DNA from 3 places in the Marinobacter arenosus genome. Region 2 is predicted to be linked to each of the others. Evidence: predicted binding sites of a transcription regulator. Region 2 holds the regulator's gene; each other region holds the start of a gene.

Region 1 (7,178 bases), 550 kb from region 2:
GGTTGTCGGCCAGCGGCGGCCCCTGACGGACCGCGAACACACCCGCTTTCTCGCGAGGGTGATTGATGACATTGGCTATGTCACCGGCGGCAAAAATGCTGTCGTCGTTCTCCGATTGGAGGGTGTCGCGGACCCGCAGAAACAGGCCCTCGTCCAGGGCGAGGCCGGTCTCTTTCAACCAGGCCGGGCCGCCCGCGCGAGTAACCCACAGGACCTCGTCGGTCTGCAGGGATTCGCCGGATTCCGTCACCAGGAGCCCTTCCTGGACCTTTCGGACCGGCGACCCCAGATGCACTTTCACGCCCCGTTCGGCGAGTGTCTTTCGGAACACCTCTCGAACCTTGGCATTGTGGGTTGGAAGGATCTCGTCAGCCGCGTCGAACAGATGGAAATGCAGCTGATCCGGATCTTTGCCTCGCTGTTTCAGCTCCTTCGTCAGACGAAACTGCATGGCGAGCGTGAGTTCAACACCACCGGCGCCCGCGCCGACAACGGCAATGGAGAGCGGACCGTCGTGGTTTTCGATGCGGGACAACAGGGCAAGCCAGCGGTTGTTGAAACCGGTGATTGGCTTGACCGGCACAGCGTGGTCCGCGGCACCTTCCACTTCATTGACCTGTGGCGAGGAGCCGATGTTAATGGACAGGATGTCGTAGGGGACGTCGGGTCTTCCACGGCAGACCACGCGCTTCCTTTCCCGGTCAATACCGACCGCTTCGTCCCGATAGAACCGCGCTCCGGCATACTCGGCCAGGCGGCTCAGATCGATATGAACGTCATCATAGCTGTAGTGGCCGGCAACGTATCCGGGCAGCATGCCAGAGTAGGGGGTGTGAGTGTCGCGGCAGATCAGGGTAAGGCGCACGCCGGGAACCGGGTTCATAGCGAACCGTTTAAGTACTCCGACGTGGCTGTGCCCGCCGCCAATCAGGACGATGTCCCGTAATACAGGCTGGTCAGGCGTTCGCATCAGACGATTTTCTTGGCTTCAGCGCTGAACTGTGAGAATCCCTTGACGCTCGAGAAGGCCTTGAGCTTTTCCTCGTCTGCGGCGGACGGATTGGCGATCTGGTCAATGGAGGTGATACCCGCTTCCTTCATCTTCTTCGCGGTTGCCGGACCAATGCCTTTCACCAGGGTGAGGTTGCTCTTGTCGATGGACTTGGCTGCGGCGGCTGAAGCAGGCTTCTTGGCCGCTGGCTTTTTCGCCGGAGCCTTTTTGGCAGGCGCCTTCTTTGCAGATGCTTTTTTGGCCGCCGGCTTACTGGCCGCGCTGCTGGATTTGGCCGTCTTCTTCGGTGCCGATTTCTTGGCAGCGGTCTTGGCTTCCTTGCTGATTTCTTCGGTGCGTTTCCTGACTTCCTCACCGGCTTCTTTGGACGCTACACCGAGGCGCTCAAGGATGTTGCTCTGAAGCTCATGGAACTCATTCAGCCGCCGTTCGAATTCTTCGTTGAACCGTTTCATTTCCCGGTCCCGCAACTCGTCGAAGTCTTTCAGGAGTTTCCTGACCGGATCCTGGATCTGCTGCTGCAAGCCGTCAAACTGCTTCAGCGCATCGTTGATCAGCCCTTCGATCTGGGAGGACGTTTTTTCGAATTCTTTATTGACCTTCTTTACGATTTTATCAACGCTCGGTTTGGCTTTCTTCGCCATGAAATGTCTCCTTACGGGTGGGGGAGGAACGCTCGATCAGAATCAGGCCAGCTGCCGAAAACCGGAGATAGGCCCTGGGGAACGCCTGGATTTAAGGGACTGCTTCTTGGATAAGACTTCCCGTATCCGACGGAGTTTCTCCGCCAGGGGAGAGTCTTTCTCTGAATCAATCTCTACAAAATCAATGGAGTAGAAGAAGTTGCTGCAGTGTTTTCTACGTTCGGTCACAAGGCCGCTCACGCCTTCTGCCCGGATCTCGTCAAAGGGCATATCCATGATCAGATCCAGAACGAGGGTATCGCCAGGATTAAACACCTTGTCGGTTTTAAGCACACAGCCGTAAGCATCCAATTCGTAAAGGTCAGCCTCCACCAGTTCCTTCCGGAACAGGCCCTGCCTGACTCGAAACTGCGCACTCAGGTCTGGTAAAGATTCATTCATCAACATTTACTCTGGTGATTTCCGTATCCACTGCCATTGGGCCGTCTCGGAAGACAAGCCGAATATTGTTTAAACAATAGACACTGATCGTCGGTTTGGCAACGCCATCAGTGCCCTACACGGTAGCCCTCAGGCAATGGTTCAACTCCCCGTCTGAGTTTATCGGCCGGGCTCACTTCTTTTTTAGCTCGTACATGTCCACGCGCCGATCTTTCAGGTTGGTGACAGAACCCTCGTTCCGCACCAGCTTGAGTTTTTCCAGGTCCATGTCCGAGAACATGATCATCTCCGTATTCGGGGTGGTTTCCGCCATCACCGCGTCGTGCGGGAAGGCAAAATCCGATGGCGAGAATACGGATGACTGGGCGTACTGGACGTCCAGGTTTTCAACTTTCGGCAAATTGCCAACGCTGCCGGTGATGACCACATAGCATTCGTTTTCGATCGCCCGCGCCTGGGCACAGTGACGTACCCGAAGGTAGCCATTTTTGGTGTCTGTCCAGAACGGCACCATGATGATGTCGACGTCTTCACTGGAGGCAATTCGACCCAGTTCGGGAAATTCGATGTCGTAACAGATCATGATCGCGACACGGCCGGCATCGGTGTCGAACACTTCGAAGTCGCTACCACCTTCAATGACCCAGTCACGGCGCTCGTGCGGTGTGATGTGAATCTTCCGCTGCTCGTCAACCCGACCGTCACGGTGGCACAGGTAGGACACGTTGTAGACCCGGTCGTTCTCCAGAAGTGGCATGGATCCGGTGATGATGTTGATATTGTAGCTCACCGCCATCTCGGACATTTCATCCCGGAACTGCTGGGTGAATCCGGCCAGGAAGCGTATGGCCCGGGTCTGGTCGAGCTGGTCGGTCAGACCCATGAGCGGCGCGTTGAAGAATTCCGGGAAGAGGGCGAAATCACTCTTGTAGTCGGACAGCGCATCAACGAAGTATTCGACCTGCTTGAGCACTTCCTCCACGGAGGTGAATTCCCGCATCTGCCACTGCACGGCGCCAAGGCGTACCTGCGTTTTCTTGACGTTCAGCACCGACGAGGGCGGCGTGTACAGAATGTTCCGCCACTCCAGCAGGGTTGCATAACCGAGGGACTTTTCGTCCTCGGGCAGATATTTGTGCATCAGGCGGGTGACCTGGAAATCGTTCGAAAGCTGGAAGGTCAGAATCGGGTCGTAGATTTCCTTGCGATCTACCCGCTGGATGTATTCTGCCGGCGTGTACTGGTCAGAATACTTGTGATAGTTGGGGATGCGCCCACCGGCAAGAATGGCCCTCAGATTCATGGACCGGCAAAGCTCTTTCCGGGCCTCATACAGGCGACGCCCCAGTCGGTAACCGCGGTATTCCGGGTGGATAAAAACGTCCAGGCCGTACAGCGAGTCCCCATTGGCGTTATGCCAGATCTTTTCGTTGCGCAGGATCAGGTCGTCGTACGTGTGCGGATTGCTGAAGCGCTCATACTTCACGCAGACGGTCAGGGCGACTGCAATCAGGTGGCCATTATCCTCGATGCAGATCTGCCCATCGGGAAACTGCTCCACCAGTGCCTTGATGGTTTCCTTGGGCCACGCTCCTCCGATGTCATCGTATATCCGATCCATCAGCAGCTGAAGTTGATCGTAATCGTCGAGCGTTAAATTCCGGAGATTAAGATGCAGCTCTTCGTGGGCCATTCAGTTCGGCTCCCGTCGTAATTGGATAGATGGCATTGGTGGCGTTACCGGCGGCGGTTTTTAGAAGTTTATCAGATACTGTTAAAGAGTTCGCACAACAGGCCGAAACATCACTTAACGGACTTTTATTTCGTGAAAGCGTATGGTCCTGCGCTTTCAGCAATGTGACTCAATGATTTCCCGCGAGGATTCCACCGTGAACCTGACTTTTGGTCAAAAGCTGCTGGTCGCTTTCAGCATTCTGCTTTTGCTTGTTATGGGCGCCTTTACGCTCTCCGGCGACCTGCGACTGCAGAAAACCACCTCAACCTACGTTGACGCTCTCGTAGAAGATGCTGTCGCCCAGAGTACGTCGAGCATTGCCGATTGGCTCAACACCCGTCTGACAATGACGGAATCCACCGCTAAAGCACTGGAGCGCGTAGACACAGACGAAGAGGCCAGAACGGTGCTCCAGGCCATTACCACCGGCGGTGGATTCCGGGACGTCTACGTGGGGCGGGCCGATGGCTTCATGTTGATGAAGTCCGAAGAAGCCAACGCGACGTTGCCGGCGGACTACGACCCGCGGGTTCGGCCCTGGTACAAGAAGGCCATGAGCCTGGGCCGGGCTTCCTTCACCGAGCCGTATCGGGACGCGAGCACCAACGACACCATTATTTCGACCCTGGCACCGGTCAAGCGGGGCGCCTACGAGGGTGTCGCGGGCGCGGATATCGGGCTTGGCGCCATTGAGAAGACACTGGAAACGGTCACTCTCGCAGACACGGGTTACGCCGCACTGATCAACGCCCAGGGCGTGGTGCTGTTTCACCCGAATGAAGAACTGATCGGAAAGAACATCAAGGCTCTGATCGGAACCAAACCGATGTTGGACGGCCGTGCCCACGGGTACGAAGCCGACGACGCATCCTGGAGTGCGAGCTTCTATCCCATCAGCGATGCCCGGGGCGTGGACTGGTACCTCGGTACCTTTGTGAACCAGGACAAGATCAACGCGCCGGTGCAGAGCGCCCGTGTAACCGGGTTGATCATTGCCGTGATCGGTCTGCTGGTGTCACTGGTGGTGCTGCATATCGGTATCAAAGTGTTGATGGCGCCGCTTCGCCGTCTGAACGGTGCCATGGCTGACATTGGCACCGGTGATGCCGACCTGACCCAGCGGCTGAAGGTCAACGCCCGCGACGAGTTTGGCCAGTTGGCGGATAGCTTCAATCGGTTCGTGGAGAACATTCAGACCGTTGTGCGTGATGTACAGCGCGGCAGCGAGGAGTTGGGCAGTAATGTACGATCCCTGAGAGAGACTGCCAGCACCAGCCGCTCCAGCGTTGAACAGCAGCAGGCCGAGATTGACATGGTCGCCACGGCGATCAATGAAATGTCGGCGGCGGCGGGCGAGATCGCCCAGAACGCGCAGCAGACCGCCGATGCAGCCAATACAGCCGATAACGACAGTCGTGCATCCCTGGAAACCGTCGCGGCCTCGCGTGACGCGGTGCAGAAGCTGGCCCGGGAGGTGAACGCGGCAGCGGAAGTGATCAATACGCTGGGCAAGGACGTCACGTCCATCACGTCTGTCCTTGAAGTGATTCAGGGCATCGCCGAGCAGACCAATCTGTTGGCGCTTAACGCGGCCATTGAAGCGGCACGCGCCGGTGAGGCGGGTCGCGGTTTTGCCGTGGTTGCCGACGAAGTCAGGAATCTCGCCCAGAGAACCCAGGCCAGCACCGAAGAGATCAACAACATGATCGAGCGGTTGCAGAAGGGCGCCGACGACGCGGTGAACGTGATGAACGCCTCCACCGCCGTCTCCAACGTCAGCATGGAGAAGGCTCAGGACGCGATGGACGCGTTGAACCGGATTGCGGAGGCGATTACGTCCATCAACCAGATGACGTCGCAGATCGCTACGGCCTCGGAAGAGCAAACGTCCGTGACGGAAGAACTGAACTCATCCATCACCCGCATCGCCGACCAGGGCCAGGAAGCGGCAGCGGCGGCGAGTGAGAACGACGTCTACAGCGGGCAGATTGAGAGTATCGGTCATACCCTTAACCAGAACGCGTCCCGTTTCCGGGTCTAACGGCTGAGCAGTTCGAGGCGGTGGCGCAGGGATTCCAGCGTTCGCCGCCCGACATAGCCGGATTCCTCGCTCAGATAGGGATTCTCCAGCACCAGAACGCGGCGGCCGGGCAAATTCAGCGCCTGAACGGCGCGGCCGTAATAGGTCCTCAGAAACTCTCCGAAACTACCATCCAGAATGGCTCTCTCCATGCCCAATTGCAGTCTGTGGGCGGTCTGCTGGTCCTCCGGTGCCACGAACAGGTAGGACGGCATGGCGTAAGCCAGAAGAATGTTGGGCTCAATCACCAGATTGGGATCGGCTTCAATCTTCAGATCATACAACACCTCACTGGCCCCTCGGGCGAAACACTCGAAACGATTGTTCCTGAGCATCGAGAACAGGATTTCATATCGTGTGTGGGTGACGACCTGGATGTTGTTGGCTCTCAGTACTTCGGTATCCGGCCAGTGAGTGCCCTGGCCGATTCGGATGTTGGAATTCTCAAGATCCTCAAGCGTGTGAATGTTCTCGAACAGGGGCAGATGTTCAGGGCGCACCACGCAGACCCGAAAACCCAGCAGGCCGCCATCAATGGGAATCGGCACGGCCGTCAGGAAGGTCTCCCGTTCCTCAGAGGTGGCCACATTCGCAATATCGACCAGGCGCGAGCGGTTACGGCTCAGCTCCCGCAACACACGGCCCTGGCTCAGTTCCTGGCTTCGCACCAGCCGGTAGGCGCCGTATTCCGGGGTTTTGCTCAGCGCGAGGTTAACCAGCGCGTTAATGGCAGGGCTGTCGTAATTGCGATACCAGAGGATGTAATCCCGGGTGGATTGAGTGGGCGCATCCGCAGAGACCCAGGAGGCGGGGCAGAATAGCATCGCTATCAAAAGGGCGGCCCAGGCAGGATTCAAGTGAGCGCCACCTTCCTGAACGCCGCGCCGGCGAGTCGCGGTAGTGAGTTCCAAAGCCAGAATTCCTTCTCTATGGGCGGAACATGCGTCGGTTTGTTGAGCTCGACGCTTGATTGAACGTCCCTACTTTAGAACAGAACGCGGCAGAAAAAGCGCTAAAGTGTCAAAAAAAGTGTAAAACCGTGTTGCGGACAATCGCAGGCGTTGTGATGATCAGTCCATCAAGCCAAGAAGAGACATGTTATGGCACTCATCGACAACCTCATTGGCGCCACCGGACAGTGGGTCGCGAATTCGGATTCCAAGGCCACCCTGGCCAATCCGCTCGCCTGGTTACGAAAAACGGGTGGTTACGCAGCGGTGAACCGGATCATCGGTCTCTCGATTCCCTTTGCTACCCGGAACCGGT
Region 2 (7,178 bases):
TTCCGCCAGACCCTCAAGACCAAGCAGCCCCTGCTTGCGCGCTTTCACACTCCAGTCTATGACCTTGCCGATGCCATCCTCCATGCTGATAAACGGCGGCACGAACACCCAACGGACCTGGGTGAATGCCCGCTTCAACACCGGCCACGATGTCTGCAGTATGGTCGCCGCGAGCGTTCCACCCACGACGATGAGCGCTGCCGGACCGTTGAACAGGGAACCCAGTGCCCCACCTTCCAGCAAATTGCCACCCAGGATGGCCGCAAAGGCGAGTACGATACCGAGCAGACTGAGGATATCCATCAGGCGACCCCTTCCATCAGTCGCGGCCCGATCTCTTCGAGTGCCAGAACTTCGTCACTGAGTCCTGCCCGGGCCACCGCCATCGGCATGCCATAGATGACCGAGGTTTTTTCATCCTGGGACCAGACAACCGATCCGGTCTGCTTCATCATCCGGCAGCCATCCTTACCATCCGAGCCCATGCCCGTCAGGATGACCCCCAGGGTCTTGCCGGGGAAACTTCGGGCCAGCGAGCCGAATGTGACATCGACACAGGGTTTGTAGTTAAGGCGCTCATCACCGGGCAGGATACGTACCCGGGCCTGTCCGCCGCGGTTTTCGATCATCATCTGTTTGCCGCCCGGAGCGAGTAAGGCAAGGCCCGGTCGGAGCACGTCTCCGTCTTCAGCCTGACGCACCTGGATCTTGCAGAGCTTATTGAGTCTTTCGGCAAATGCCGGCGTAAAACTCGCCGGCATGTGCTGAACCAGAACGATCGGCGCAGGAAACGAGGCCGGCAACGACGTCAGCACCCGCTGCAGAGCCACCGGCCCGCCGGTGGAGGTGCCAATACCAACAACGCTGTAATGCCTGGCGGCGCCCCGCCGGGCGGTCCGTCTGGGCGCTTCCGGCTCGTCGGTCGGCGGTGCCGATCTGGGCGCAATGGCTGGCCGCGGGGACGTCGGGCGCGGGCTTGGAGGGGCGGTCTCACGCCGGGCCGGTGAGGAGGGGGCGGCGCTGGGAGCCGGCGTTGATCGCGCTCCCGGCCGGCTTTGGGCCACATCCAGAATCCGATCAATGAGAATTTTTTGAAGCTGACTGCTATCCCGGGCAATTTCCTCAAAGTTCTTCGGCAGGAAATCCACGGCCCCAGCTTCGAGCGCATCCAGGGTGACCCTGGCTCCCTCATAGGTCAGCGACGAAAACATCAATACCGGTACGGGGTTCTTTTTCATGATCTCCCGTACCGCCGAAATACCGTCCATGATCGGCATCTCGTAATCCATGGTGATGACATCCGGCCGCAGCCTTTCAGCGAGCTCCACACCTTCGCGGCCATTGGTGGCCACGCCCACCACCTTGATCTGGCCCGAGCCGGTCAGAATTTCCGTGAGCCGTTTTCGAAAGAACCCTGAATCATCCACGACCAGGACAGAAACTGTCATCCATTTCTCCTAACGAAGTCCAATCTCTCGCTCCACCCTGGCCTGGTCAGCTGTAATGTTGCAGCAGGCTGGGAACATCAATAATCAGGGCGATACGCCCGTCGCCGGTTATGGTTGCACCGGCCATACCCGGCGTACCCTGCAGCGCCCGGCCCAACGGCTTGATGACGACTTCTTCCTGGCCCACCAGTTGATCGACGACAAAACCAACCTGTTTGGTGCCCATGGCCACGATCACGACGTGGGCATTCTCCGGCTCGTCCTCACGGGCGGCGTTTTTCACCAGCCACCGCTTGATGTGGAACAGCGGGAACACCTTGTCCCGCACAACGATGCACTCGCGCCCGTCGACAACGTTGGTCTTGGTCAGATCCAGGTGGAAAATCTCCACGACGTTCACCAGCGGCAGGGCGAACGACTGGTCGCCGAGCATGATCATCAGCGTTGGCATGATCGCCAGGGTGAGCGGAACCTTGATGATGATCCGTGAGCCCTTGCCCCGCTCGGACACGATGTTGATCTGGCCATTGAGCTGGCCGATCTTGGTTTTGACCACATCCATGCCGACTCCGCGACCGGAGACATCGGAGATTTGCTCCTTGGTCGAGAAACCGGCGGCAAAAATCAGGTTGAAGCATTCGTTGTCGGTCAGCCGGTCCGCTGCATCCTGTTCGTAGATACCCTTCTCAACGGCCTTACGACGCAGCACTTCCGGGTCCATACCCGCACCATCGTCCTCGATGGACAGGAGGATATGATCCCCTTCCTGCTCGGCTGACAAGGTAACGGTACCCTGCCTCGGTTTGCCCGCCTTCTCGCGGACGTCCGGTGCTTCGATACCGTGATCGACCGAATTCCTCACCAGGTGAACCAGTGGATCCGACAGGGCCTCCACCAGGTTCTTATCCAGATCGGTCTCCTCGCCGTGCATGACGAGGTTCACCTCTTTTTTCAGACTTCGGGCAAGGTCACGGACCACGCGGGGGAATCGGCCGAACACCTTCTTGATGGGCTGCATGCGCGTCTGCATGACGGCGGACTGAAGATCAGTCGTCACCACATCCAGGTTGGATACGGCCTTCTGCATGTGTTCATCATCACTGGCCGCACCCAGCCGCTGAAGCCGGTTTCGCACCAGTACCAGTTCGCCGACCATGTTCATGATGTCGTCAAGACGCTTGGTATCCACCCGCACCGTGGTCTCCGCCGCCGGCGCCGCATCTCTGGCTGGAGTGGCTGGCGCCGCGGCCTTGGTCGCCGGCGCGGAGTGCTCGGCGGACCCCGGCGCTTCGTCCTTTTTCTGCTTGGCTGCGGGCGCTTTCGGCGCTTCAGCGGCAGACGACCCGGCTCCGGCGGCCTTCTCAGTATCGGTGGCGGTGGGCCCACTACCCTTCCCGTGCAGTTCGTCCAGTAGCTTTTCGAACTCATCGTCGGTAATCAGGTCATCGTCTTTACCCGACGACGCCGGTTCGGCCGGCCCGGCGCCGGCAGCAGGCTCATCGTGCGCCGGAGCGCCGGCAAACTGGCCCTTGCCATGAAGTTGGTCGAGCAGGGCCTCGAACTCGTCATCGGTGATCTCGTCATCACCGGAGTCCCCGGCAGGCGCACCTGAGGACTCACCAGCACTGGCGGGCTGACCCGAGGTTACGTCACCCCCGTCCTGAAGGGCGTCCAGCAGCTGTTCAAACTCATCGTCGGTGATATCACCGCCCTCTTCAGCGCCGCCTTGCCCGGTCTCGGCGGGGACTTCTGATGATCGTTGACCGGCATTGCCCTGAGGCTCCGCGAACGCATCGAGGGCAGCAATCAGTGCATCCGGGGCGGGCGTCAGGTCCTCGTGATTCCGGACCTGTTCAAACATGGCGTTGACGTGATCGAGAGCCTCGAGGACCACGTCCATCAGCTCCGCATCCACCTTGCGTTTGTGGTTGCGCAGGGTATCGAAGACGTTCTCGGCGGAGTGGCAGCAATTCACCAGGGCATCGAGCTGGAGGAAACCCGCGCCACCTTTGACCGTGTGAAAGCCGCGGAAAATGGCGTTCAACAGATCACTGTCGTCGGGGTGTCGCTCAAGATCGACCAGTTGCTCCGACAGCTTCTCGAGAATTTCGCCGGCCTCCACGAGGAAGTCCTGCAAAATCTCATCATCAGCATCAAACGCCATGAGTATTCCCTATTAATTCAGAATCCGAGACTGGACAACAGGTCATCAACGTCATCCTGCCCCGAAACCACATCGTCACGCTCATCAGCCTTGATCTGCGGGCCAACACCCTCTTCTGCCGAAACCTGGATTTCGTCAATCTGGTGTACGGTGCCGGTTATCTGGTCCACATGGCTCGCCATAACCACGAGGCTGAGCATCTGTTCTTCTACTTCTTTCACCAGGGTGGTGACCTTCTGGATCACTTGCCCGGTCAGGTCCTGGAAATCCTGGGCCAGCAGAATTTCCGAAAGATTCCGGTATATCGAATCCGCGTCCGTTGTCAGGCTGACAAAGAACTGGTCGATCCGACCATAAAGCTCTCGAAACTCGGCTGGCTGCATTTCCCGGCGACGCAATCGCTGCCATTCATCCCGAAGCGCTGAGGCTTCATCGCGGACGGAGTGGGCCAAAGGCATGGTCTCCTCCACCAGATCCATGGTGCGGTTGGCCGCCTGGCTGGTCATCCGTACCACATACTCGAGCCGGTCCGAGGCATCGGTCATTTTTGACAGCGCTTCCTGTTGTTCGGCGCTGCGCGGATCCACCTGAAAGTTGCGGATCGCTTCATGAAGACTTCGGGTCAGCCGGCCAACCTCGCGGTAGAGACTCTGGTCCCTAACCTCACTGAGTTCATTGATCACGGTCATGGCCTGAGCGTAATCTCCGGCCTCCAGGCTTGCGGCCAACTCGGCGCTCTGACGCTTGAGCTTCTCCGTCGCCTCCGGATCAAGGCTACGATGGTTCTTGTTGCTGTCGCTCATGAGAGCCATCCGACCTCTGCTTACTGAATGCGTTCGAAGATTTTCTCAATCTTTTCTTTGAGGACGGCTGCGGTGAACGGCTTGACGACGTAGCCATTCACCCCGGCCTGTGCGGCAGCCACAATCTGATCCCGCTTGGCCTCGGCCGTTACCATCAGCACGGGCAACGTCTTCAGGTTCTCATCGGCGCGCACGGACTTCAGCAGATCCAGCCCCGTCATTCCCGGCATGTTCCAGTCCGTCACCAGAAAATCGTACTTTCCGCTTTTCAGCATCGGCAGGGCTGTGTTGCCATCGTCCGCCTCATCGGTGTTGCTGAAACCCAAATCACGCAGCAGGTTCTTGATGATCCGTCGCATTGTGGAAAAGTCATCCACAATCAGGATTTTCATGTTCTTGTCCAATGGGACCTCCAGTTTGTAACACCCGGATTTCGTTTGACCTTTGAGTTCGAAATCTAGCAGGCCGCTGTTTTAAGCACTTATTGTCTGATCTTTGGTGTTCGTGTAAAGCGCCGGTTACCAAAAACTACACAGCTCTATGAGCCAGACACAGAGTGCACACGTTCAGTCATCTGCATCCCGGCGCCAGTCTGCGAGACGTCCTCGCAGTCGCAGCGCGGCCTGACTGTGAATCTGGCTGACACGGCTCTCACTGACACCCAGAACGGCGCCGATTTCCTTGAGGTTCAGCTCTTCCTGGTAGTACAGGCTCAGGACCAACTTTTCGCGCTCCGGCAGCTCTTCAATGGCCACGGCCAGGTTGCGCCGGAACGCATCGGATGCCAGACCGTCCAGCGGATTATCACTGGTCTCTGCTTCCTCTATCGGCAGCTCACCGGATTCATTGAGCTCATCGAGGCTAAAAAGTCGTCCACTGTTGGCATCGGAAAGCGAGGCGTGGTACTCGGATAACTCCATACCCAGTTCCTCCGCAACTTCCTGGTCCTGGGCTTCGCGACCGAGTCGGTCTTCGACGGCCTTGATGGCCTGGGATATCCGGCGGGCATTTCGGTGGACCGAGCGGGGCACCCAGTCACCTTTGCGGATCTCGTCCACCATGGCACCCCGAATCCGAATGCCGGCGTAGGTTTCGAAGGTAGCGCCCTTGGTGGAGCTGTAGCGTTGGGCAGATTCGAGCAGTCCGATCATGCCCGCCTGCATCAAATCATCCAGTTGCACCGAGGCGGGCAACCTGGCCATGAGATGAAGGGCTATTTTCTTGACCAGCGGCGCATGCTCTTCAATGAGTCGAGAAGGACTTTTCGCATCCGACTGCTGATAGATTCCCAGATGTTTCGCCAATGTCATGTATCCGGTGTTGTTTTGACTGGATCAGATTCAGACTTCGACGAGCCGTTCCACAAAGAACTCCAGGTGACCTCTTGGCGAGGACGGCAACGGCCAGTTGTCGACCTTGTCGGCCAGAGCCTTGATCGCGAGGGATGCCTTGGCGCGCGGGTAGGCGTCCAACACCGCTCGCTGCCGCTGTACCGCTTTTTTGACGGCTTCGTCGTAGGGCACCATACCCACATATTGTAGTGCGACATCAAGAAAACGTTCGGTCACCCGACTGAGCTTCTCAAACAGGTGTCGGCCTTCCTGCTCATTTCGCACCTGATTCGCGAGGATACGGAAACGGTTCGTGCCGTATTCCCGGTTCATGAGCTTGATCAGGGCGTAGGCATCGGTGATGGAGGTGGGCTCGTCGCAGACCACAAAAAGCAGTTCCTGGGAAGCCCGGAGGAAGCTGACGACGGATTCGGAAATACCCGCTGCCGTATCGACGATCAGCACATCAATCTGGTCACCCAGCTCACTGAACGCGTTAATCAGGCCGGCATGCTCCATCGGGCTGAGGTGGGTCATCCGCTGGGTGCCGGACGAGGCCGGAACAATCTTGATGCCACCGGGACCGTTGACCAGGATGTCCTTGAGATCACACTCTCCGGCGAGCACATCGGCAATGTTCCGGTTAGCCGTTATTCCGAGCAGAACATCGATGTTGGCCAGACCAAGATCGGCATCCAGAATGACCACGCGGCGACCTTTCTGCGCCAGGGCAATACCGAGGTTGACCGACACGTTACTCTTGCCGACCCCACCTTTGCCGCCGGAAACCGCAATCACCTGTACCGGATGTGCTTTGCTCATGTTGTTTCTTGTCTCTCGCCAGTTATACCGAAGGCTTGTCGTGTCTCTGAACGGCGCCAATTCTGCGCGCCGGATTCTCCGTCATCCGGTAAAGGTCCTTCCCCGCTCAGGCCCCCTCGGCAACGGCCTGCTGTTGCTGGAGGCGCTTCAGCCGTTCCACGGCCAATCGCACCAGGGGAATGGACTCCGCGTGGTGCAGGTCCTCGGGGATTTTCTGCCCGTCCGTGTAATAGGCCACCGGCAATCCGGTTTCCATCACGAATCCCAGAGATTCCCCCAGTGTCAGGGCTTCGTCAATCTTTGTCATCACGCAGCCCGCAAGATTTGCCATCTTATAGCAATGCCACACGGATTTCATGATACGCGGCTGGCTGGTGGCAGACACCACCAGATGGGTACGGATATTGTGGTGGCTGCGCGCCAACTCCGCCAGCTGTTCCTGGTAACCCTTGTCAGAACTGGTCAGGCCCGCGGTATCAATCAGCACCAGGTGCCGGTCGGACAACTCGTCCAGAATATCGTCCAACGAGTGGCTTTCATCGACGACACGAACCGGCACGTTCAGAATCCGACCGAATACGAACAGCTGCTCGTGGGCGGCCACCCGGTA
Region 3 (7,178 bases), 350 kb from region 2:
ACAGTAGATGCAAGCATGCTCGCAGCCACGGTAGGGGTTGATGGACTGATCGAAGGGCACGTCCGGTGACGTGTTGCGGCTGATGATCGACCGGACCGTTTCGTTGACAACCTCGGTGGCGAGGGAATCCGGGTTAAGGTCGTCTTCCGGCGCGTGATGCCAGCCATCGTCCACGTCGCGGTCGGTGACAATTGTCTGGAAGCGGTTGTGGGGATTGAGGCCGGTTGCGCGGGTTTTCATCGAGGACACCAATACTGTTTAAATGTACAGTATTTGGTATGCTACCCCTGCCGCCTGATGGATGCAAGGGTAGCCGCTGCACGGAGCAGGCCTAGAGCCGGAACCGTTGTGAGACCTCGGTCAGGGCGGCGGTCTGGGAGGATAGTCGGTCAATGTGCCGGTTGAGCTGGAGCCGGATGTCCGCGGTTTCCCGGGTGTGTCCGTGGATCTGCTCTACCTTCTGGGCAATTTCCTCCGTGGTGGTGGAAATGCCTTCCACCGACGACACCACCTGGTTCATATCGCCGGCCAGCTGGTTGATCGACCCGGTTATCTGGTCGATGGCCCGGGCAGCTTCCCCGGCGCTCTTTTCGCCCTCGCTCGCCGATTCCAGGCCCTGCTTCATCATCGTGGTAATGGCGGCGGTTTCCCGGTTCAGGGAGTCTACGATTCCGGCGATGCCGTTGGTGGCCGAAACGGTTTTCTCCGCCAGTGACCGGACCTCGTCGGCCACAACCGAGAAGCCACGGCCAGCCTCGCCGGCCCGTGCGGCTTCAATGGCCGCATTCAGGGCGAGCAGGTTGGTTTGCTCGGCGAGGCCGTTGATCACATCAACAATGGAATTGACCTTTTCCCCGGTCTTGCTGAGCTGGCCAATCTGGTCGTGGGATTCCTGGATCCGGGCGGCGAGGGCGCTCATGCTGTCGGCGCTGCGCTTGATCACCTGGGCACCGGATTGGGCGGCGCCGTTCGCACTCTGGGTGGCGGCATTGACCGACTGGGTGTACTGGGCGATGTCGATCGCGGTGTGGGAGATTTCCTGAACGGCGGTGGCGGTCTGCTCGGTTTCGTCTTCCACCTGTTCGCCGTTTCGGCCCATCTGCCCGATCAGGGCGTCGAGTTCAGCCTGCAGGCTGGCCAGTGACTTGTTACCTTCCAGCACCTGGCCGATCACCGTCGAGACATCGTCCAGCATCTTGTTGGTGGCTGCGCCGAGGCGGTTGAACTCATCCTTGGGATTCTTGCCCGGGTCCAGGCGCTGGCTGAGATCCCCGGCTGCCACCTGGCTCAACAGGGAAACCACTTCGTTCAGGCGTCTGACGAGTGTGCGTGAGGCACCGGTGAGCGTGAGGATCAGCACCACCAGAACGGCGACCGATGTGGCCACGATCAGCCAGGTGGAGGCAGTGCGGGCTTCCTCGGCCTGTTCGCTGGTGGCCGGGATCAAGCCGTTATCGAGGGCTTCGTTCTGTTGGTCGATCAGCGCCCTGAGTGCTGTCCCGCTGGCGGCCAGCCGGGTTTCAAGCTGGGCGAGGCCGCCGATGACGTTCTCCGCCTCGGCAAAGGCATCGGCCAGGCCCTGCACCGCCTGGCCGATGTCGATGTCCTGCCAGTCCATCTCCCGGACCACGCTCTGCATTCGGACGACGGCTTCCCGGGTCCGTTCGGCGTAGGCGGCGTCAAAGGTGTCCAGGTAGTCCCGGTAATTGGAGGCAATGACGTTGATGTCGTCATTGAAAATGGAAATGCTGATCTGGCGAAGGTCGTTATCGACGTATCCCGACAGGGTGGCTTTCAGCCCCTCGTCGCTGGTTAGGCCGAGTGTCTGGCTTGCCGCCAGCCATTCGTGCCGGAGTTCTGTATACTCCTGAACCTTGTCGCGCACCCGGGCGGCGGTCTTTTCCATGCCGGCACCGTCGGGCAAGTGCTGCGCGAACTCTGTCAGCTGGTCGGCCTGTCCGGTCAGTGCTTCGAGTTCGTCCTGAAACGCGGCCACACGGTCAGGCGTCAGGTCCTCACTGAGGCGCTCCAGGGCCAGCCAGTCATTGAGCAGGCCCAGCGAGGATGCGCCGTAGGCCCGCGCCTCACCGCGAGCCTCGTAGGCCTCGGACACTTTGCTCAGTCCGCTCAGTGAGGCCAGCATGGCGATGGCCAAGCCAACGAAGGTGGCCGCAATCAGCAATGAAAATTTCTGTTTCCAGGACAGGGACATCACGGTCCTCCGGTTTTTTTTGTTTGTCCGGCGCATCGGGTTAAGGATGTTATCGGCTCCCCGGGACAGAACTGGAGCATTCATTCAGAAAAAAGGGCGCTATGTCTGATCTCAGTCTTTTCCAGTACGTTCTGATCGCTCTGATCTTTATCTGGAGCGGATTTGTCCGCTCAGGCCTCGGCTTCGGCGGTGCGGTACTGTCGTTGCCTTTCCTGCTGCTGGTGCTGGACGAGCCGCTGGTATTCCTGCCGATCATCGCCGTGCATCTTCTGGTGTTCTCGTCACTGACCATCTGGTTGAACAACCGGAAGCGGTCAGCGCCCGGATCCGACGGATCCGGGGTGGCTGCTGCCGTCACCGAAGGTACCGTGGACTGGCAGTATTTGTGGCGCATCCTGGCCATCATGATCGTGCCCAAGCTGATTGGGGTTTTCGGCCTGATCACCATGCCCGGTGATGTTCTCAGTGCCATCATCTTCGTGATCGTGGCCCTGTACTCGGTGTCTTACATCGTCAACAAACCGTTCCGCAGTGGCAGCAAGACGGTGGACGCGCTGTTCCTGATGGTCGGTGGTTACATCAGCGGAACGTCCCTGATCGGGGCGCCACTGATCATTGCGGTAGCGGCACAGCACCTGCCGAAGGAAAAGCTGCGGGATACGCTTTTCGCGCTCTGGTTTATTCTGGTGCTGATCAAGATGGGGGCCTTCGTGTGGGCAGGCGTTGACCTTCAATTGATTCATCACGTGTGGTTGCTTCCCTGCGCTGCGGTGGGCCACGTTATCGGGCTCCGGGCACACGACCGTATACTGAGGGCTGAAACGCCGGTCTTTTTCCGGGTTCTGGGTACCGTGCTGCTGATTGTCAGCAGCATCGGCATGGTGAGCGTGCTCGGGTGATGGACGGGCGGTTTAGCTGGCCCGCCCGAACACCCGCTCCAGAAACCCGGCGGGTTTCACATCCGCAACCGGCAGGCTGTCCAGCTCATCCATGGCCTGGCGCCAGAACCGCTCCGGATCGTCAAGATCGGCCACCAGCGCCCGCTCGTCCGGGCTGTAGTGGTTGTGCTCGCCAGCCAGGCCCTTGGCTATCAAGGCCCCGGCGTACAGATAGATGGCTCCCCGAATGGTTCGCAGCAGCTTGCAGTACTGGTCCCGGCTGAGATTGATCGCCAGTTCCGCGCTCAGGTTGATCTGCTTTTGGAGAACCACCATGTCTTCCGGGCTGAGCAATACCCGATTGCCGTCGCCTTTTTTGCTGTTCACGCAGATCTTCTCCAGGGCCTTGGCGCCCTCAAGCAGATCCAGGTCACCGTATTCCTGCTTTTGCTGGTCGTTAACCGGCGCAGGAATCCAGCCATATTGAGGCGACCGCGCCACGATATGGCCGTGCAGGCCGTGTCGAAACGGCGGTGCCATTTCCTTGTCCTGATAGCCATCAAACTCCGCGCGCAGCCAGGCCGCCATCTTTTTGTGGCGCAGCATCATCGCAAGTGTTATCGCGGACGGAATGATGTGTTCGAGCAGCTCGGACGAATCCTGGGTCCGCTCTTCGAGGTGATTGACGGATGCAGACATTGATTTCTCCTCGACAGCGGAACTTCTGCAGCGGGTTCCGACTGCCCCGATTGTTGTTGTTTTGAGGCACCGAACGGTTGTGTTTCGGTTGGCCGTGACTAGAAAATAGTCAGACGTGCCGAGAGGCGCCGTTGTAAAAAGGTTACCGCTTTGTAACGACCGGTAAGTGAGCCGGTCGGGGAGGAGGGATCATGAACGAGCAGAGGGATTTTGCGTCGCGTCGGGCCTGGATGGTGGAGAACCAGATCATCGGGCGGGGGATTTCTTCACCGCTGGTTATCGAGGCGATGAGGCGGGTTCCCCGGGAAAAATTTGTCACCCGAACCCTGATTGACAGTGCCTACGACGACGGGCCATTACCCATCGGATCCGGGCAGACGATTTCCCAGCCCTATATTGTCGCATTGATGGCGGATGCGCTCGATCTGAAGGGTGGGGACGTGGTTCTGGATATCGGTACTGGTTCGGGGTACGCAGCGGCAGTGCTCGCCTCGATTGCCGACAGGGTGTTCAGCATCGAGCGCATTCCGGAGTTGGCGGACCACGCTGCGGAAACCCTGTCGGCCGAGGGGTATGACAACGTGGTGGTGCGCTGCGGCGACGGCACCCTGGGGTGGCCGGAGCAGGCGCCCTTCGATGGTATCTGCGTGGCGGCGGGTGCTCCCGTGGTGCCGGAGACCCTCAAACAGCAACTGAGTATCGGTGGCCACCTGGTGATCCCGGTGGGATCGGTGCACACCGTGCAGTCACTGCAGCGGGTTACCCGGATATCGGACACCGAATTCCGCAGTGAAAACCTGGGGGATGTCAGGTTTGTGCCGCTGCTGGGAGAGCAGGGGTGGTCGTGAACCACCCGCCCTCCCGAGCCGGGGGGTCACCCGGCGGCGTTGGTACTTTCGAAGATCTTGTCGGCCGAGGCGGCAACGAATCCGCTGTATAACGTACCGTCCGGTTTCGGGTAGCGCAGAGCAAACTCGTAGAAGCAGCTGGGGATGGTCTCCTCCCGGTCCGAGAAGCGAACAGGCATGCGGTCCGCCATGGTGGAGGACTGCTCCAGAAGGTCATCCGGGGAGCCTTTGACCTCACCGCCGGAGGCGTTGACGGTGTATCCGTGATCCTTCAGCAACTGGTTGATTTCCGGCACGGTATGGAACTGGGTAAGGTGATTGATGCTGACCGTGAAATGGTTGGCCCGATAGCCCCAGGCCGCCATCCAGGCCGCGTATTCGCTTTCCTCCAGCAGGGCCCGGTAGGTCTGGTAATCGACCTCCCAGTGTCGGCCGGAGTAGAGGAAATTATCCGCGGTCACGCTTTCGGGCGACACCTGGGCGACCAGGTCCTTGACCGTCGCCTGCAGCGCCGGGGAGCACTGCTCGACCAGCAGCTCGGAAATGAATACCTTGGGCGCGTTCGGATCCGGGTGCTCATAATGCCGGGCATAGAGTTTTTTTGCGTCAAAGTGGTACTCGCCACCCTGGCGGTAACCCAGGCTCAGGAAATGCTCTGCGAGCGCGTCGAGGCCGACCGGCGGCAGGTTGAACGTCCGCAGGGCGATGTGATCGTTCACGATGGCCTGACCTTCCTCGGCGCCCAGGATGCGATGAATCTCCTCAGCCGACGGCGTGACCTCCCGGTAGCTTTGCCAGAGTTGTTGGAACAGGGAATCGCGGTCAGTGTGCATAATGGATCTCCGGACGAGTGGGGTTAAGGTCTGCCGTTGCATTGTGCCGCGAACGGGTCAGGGGCAGGGCCTGGCAGGTTCCGCCCTGCTCAAGGGCCAGTCCGCGCGCCTGTTCCGGGCTCAGGCAAAGTGTATGGGTGCCGTGCATGCTGGCGTCGGTCACGACCGTGGCCCGGAAGCCTGCCGTTCCAGTATTGGTGATCAGCAGCGGTGTGGCAATTGGTTCACGGGACCGTTTCTGGAACTGGCTGGCCGGACCTGTGTCCACCTGAACCTGCCAGTCCCGGGCCTCCCGCACGCTGCGGATCTCGGACAGCAGGCATTCCACCGTGGGGCCCGCGTCGAACAGATCCACCAACCCCTTATGGCGAAAGCCTTCGGCCTCCAGCATGTGCAGGGCCGGGCGAGTGTGCTCGTGCACCTGGCTGATCACGGCCCGTGCCTCGGGACTCATCAGGCAGGTATACAGCGGATGCGCGGGCATGAGCTCTTCAATGAAGTCGGTATAGCCGGAGCCAACGAGGCTGGTGGCCGAGGCGAATTCCATGTCGACAAAGTGGGCTTTCAGCCAGTTCCAGAAAGGGGACTGGCCCGAAGCGTCTGATACACCGCGCATTTCGGCAATCACTGTGTCGGAGAAACGCTCGGGGTGCAGCGCCATGAACAGGAAGCGAACCCTCGACAGCAGTTTGCCGGCGTTGGCGCGTCGGAACTCCGGTCGCAGGTAGAGTGAACAGATTTCGGAACATCCGGAATAGTGGTTGCACCGGGTCAGGGTTTCCACGCTCCGCCGAAGACCCAGATCGCGGGAATGGTGGGTCACGGTATTGCGATGGAAATGGTAGAGCGGTTTGGTGTGACCGGCCGAGGCTTCAATGCCGGTGGTACCCAGTATGTCTCCGGTGTCCTCGTCTTCCAGTACGAACAGGTAGTGTTCGTCGCCGGGCTCTGAAACCGCCCGGCGGAAACTGGCCATGGAGTGCTCAATCTTGCGCGCAAGCGCGTCGCGGTCCGGCATCAGGGAGGTGAACCCCGGTCCGGACTCGATGGCGATCTGGTACAGCGTGTCCAGATCGGAAGGCGCAATGGGGCGAATGATCATGACCAACATCCTGAAATGGTTTGGGCACAGTATGAACAGTGAATCTGTCGGTTTGCAGATGCAAAGTGATCGAAATGAGTTAAGCTGATGACAAAATGAGTCGATGAGTTGTCAAAATGATTGGTAAACAGGATCAGAAGCTGCTGATGCTGCTGCGTCAGAACGCCCGCGCGAGCATCACAGACCTTGCCAGAACCCTGCATGTGTCCAGATCCACGGTGCAGAATCGCATTGCCCGGCTGGAAGCCAGCGGCGTCATTCGGGGCTATTCCGTGCTGCTGGGTGGCGAGTTTTCCGCCAACCAGGTGGAGGCCCATGTCTCGATTAAGGTGCTGCAAAAGCTCACGGCCAGAACCAACGCCGCGCTGGAGGAAATTACCCAGGTGTCGCAATTGTTCTCGGTGAGCGGTGAGTACGATCTGATCGCGATCGTCCAGGCTCAGTCCCTGGAGGAACTGAGCGCGGTGCTGGACGACATCGGCAATCTGGAGGGGGTGGAGCGCACCAACTCGGCGGTGGTGCTGGAAACCCGGTTCCGGCGTTGAGGTTACGCCGGTTTGATCCGGAACCCCTGTTTGGGAAAGTGCACGTGTAACGGCCCCGTTT

The links. Region 2 encodes FliA, which starts transcription of late flagellar genes. Its sites were predicted from a motif close to CTAAAGTTTNNNNNNNNNNNGCCGNTAA; they were not measured.
Region 1: the regulator FliA is predicted to act here: its motif matches at 3,872-3,899, upstream of KXD86_RS01980 (methyl-accepting chemotaxis protein).
Region 3: the regulator FliA is predicted to act here: its motif matches at 2,262-2,289, upstream of KXD86_RS06100 (methyl-accepting chemotaxis protein).

The regions. Positions count from the first base shown of each region.
Region 1 covers NZ_JAHVAO010000001.1:432,028-439,205, reverse strand. The annotation lists gene KXD86_RS02000 (slr1591 family oxidoreductase) at 1-970, opposite strand, end outside; gene KXD86_RS01995 (helix-hairpin-helix domain-containing protein) at 970-1,656, opposite strand; gene KXD86_RS01990 (hypothetical protein) at 1,699-2,097, opposite strand; gene KXD86_RS01985 (GNAT family N-acetyltransferase) at 2,270-3,790, opposite strand; gene KXD86_RS01980 (methyl-accepting chemotaxis protein) at 3,987-5,873, shown strand; gene KXD86_RS01975 (transporter substrate-binding domain-containing protein) at 5,870-6,823, opposite strand; gene KXD86_RS01970 (YiiD C-terminal domain-containing protein) at 7,013-7,178, shown strand, end outside.
Region 2 covers NZ_JAHVAO010000001.1:981,801-988,978, forward strand. The annotation lists gene KXD86_RS04470 (flagellar motor protein) at 1-303, opposite strand, end outside; gene KXD86_RS04475 (protein-glutamate methylesterase/protein-glutamine glutaminase) at 303-1,448, opposite strand; gene KXD86_RS04480 (chemotaxis protein CheA) at 1,495-3,612, opposite strand; gene KXD86_RS04485 (protein phosphatase CheZ) at 3,630-4,415, opposite strand; gene cheY (chemotaxis response regulator CheY) at 4,436-4,819, opposite strand; gene KXD86_RS04495 (RNA polymerase sigma factor FliA) at 4,982-5,725, opposite strand; gene KXD86_RS04500 (MinD/ParA family ATP-binding protein) at 5,756-6,568, opposite strand; gene flhF (flagellar biosynthesis GTPase FlhF) at 6,675-7,178, opposite strand, start outside.
Region 3 covers NZ_JAHVAO010000001.1:1,326,971-1,334,148, reverse strand. The annotation lists gene KXD86_RS06105 (PA0069 family radical SAM protein) at 1-240, opposite strand, end outside; gene KXD86_RS06100 (methyl-accepting chemotaxis protein) at 332-2,212, opposite strand; gene KXD86_RS06095 (TSUP family transporter) at 2,314-3,111, shown strand; gene KXD86_RS06090 (AbiTii domain-containing protein) at 3,124-3,789, opposite strand; gene KXD86_RS06085 (protein-L-isoaspartate(D-aspartate) O-methyltransferase) at 3,981-4,637, shown strand; gene KXD86_RS06080 (DUF1338 domain-containing protein) at 4,664-5,470, opposite strand; gene astA (arginine N-succinyltransferase) at 5,460-6,572, opposite strand; gene KXD86_RS06070 (Lrp/AsnC family transcriptional regulator) at 6,689-7,117, shown strand; gene KXD86_RS06065 (glutathione S-transferase family protein) at 7,120-7,178, opposite strand, start outside.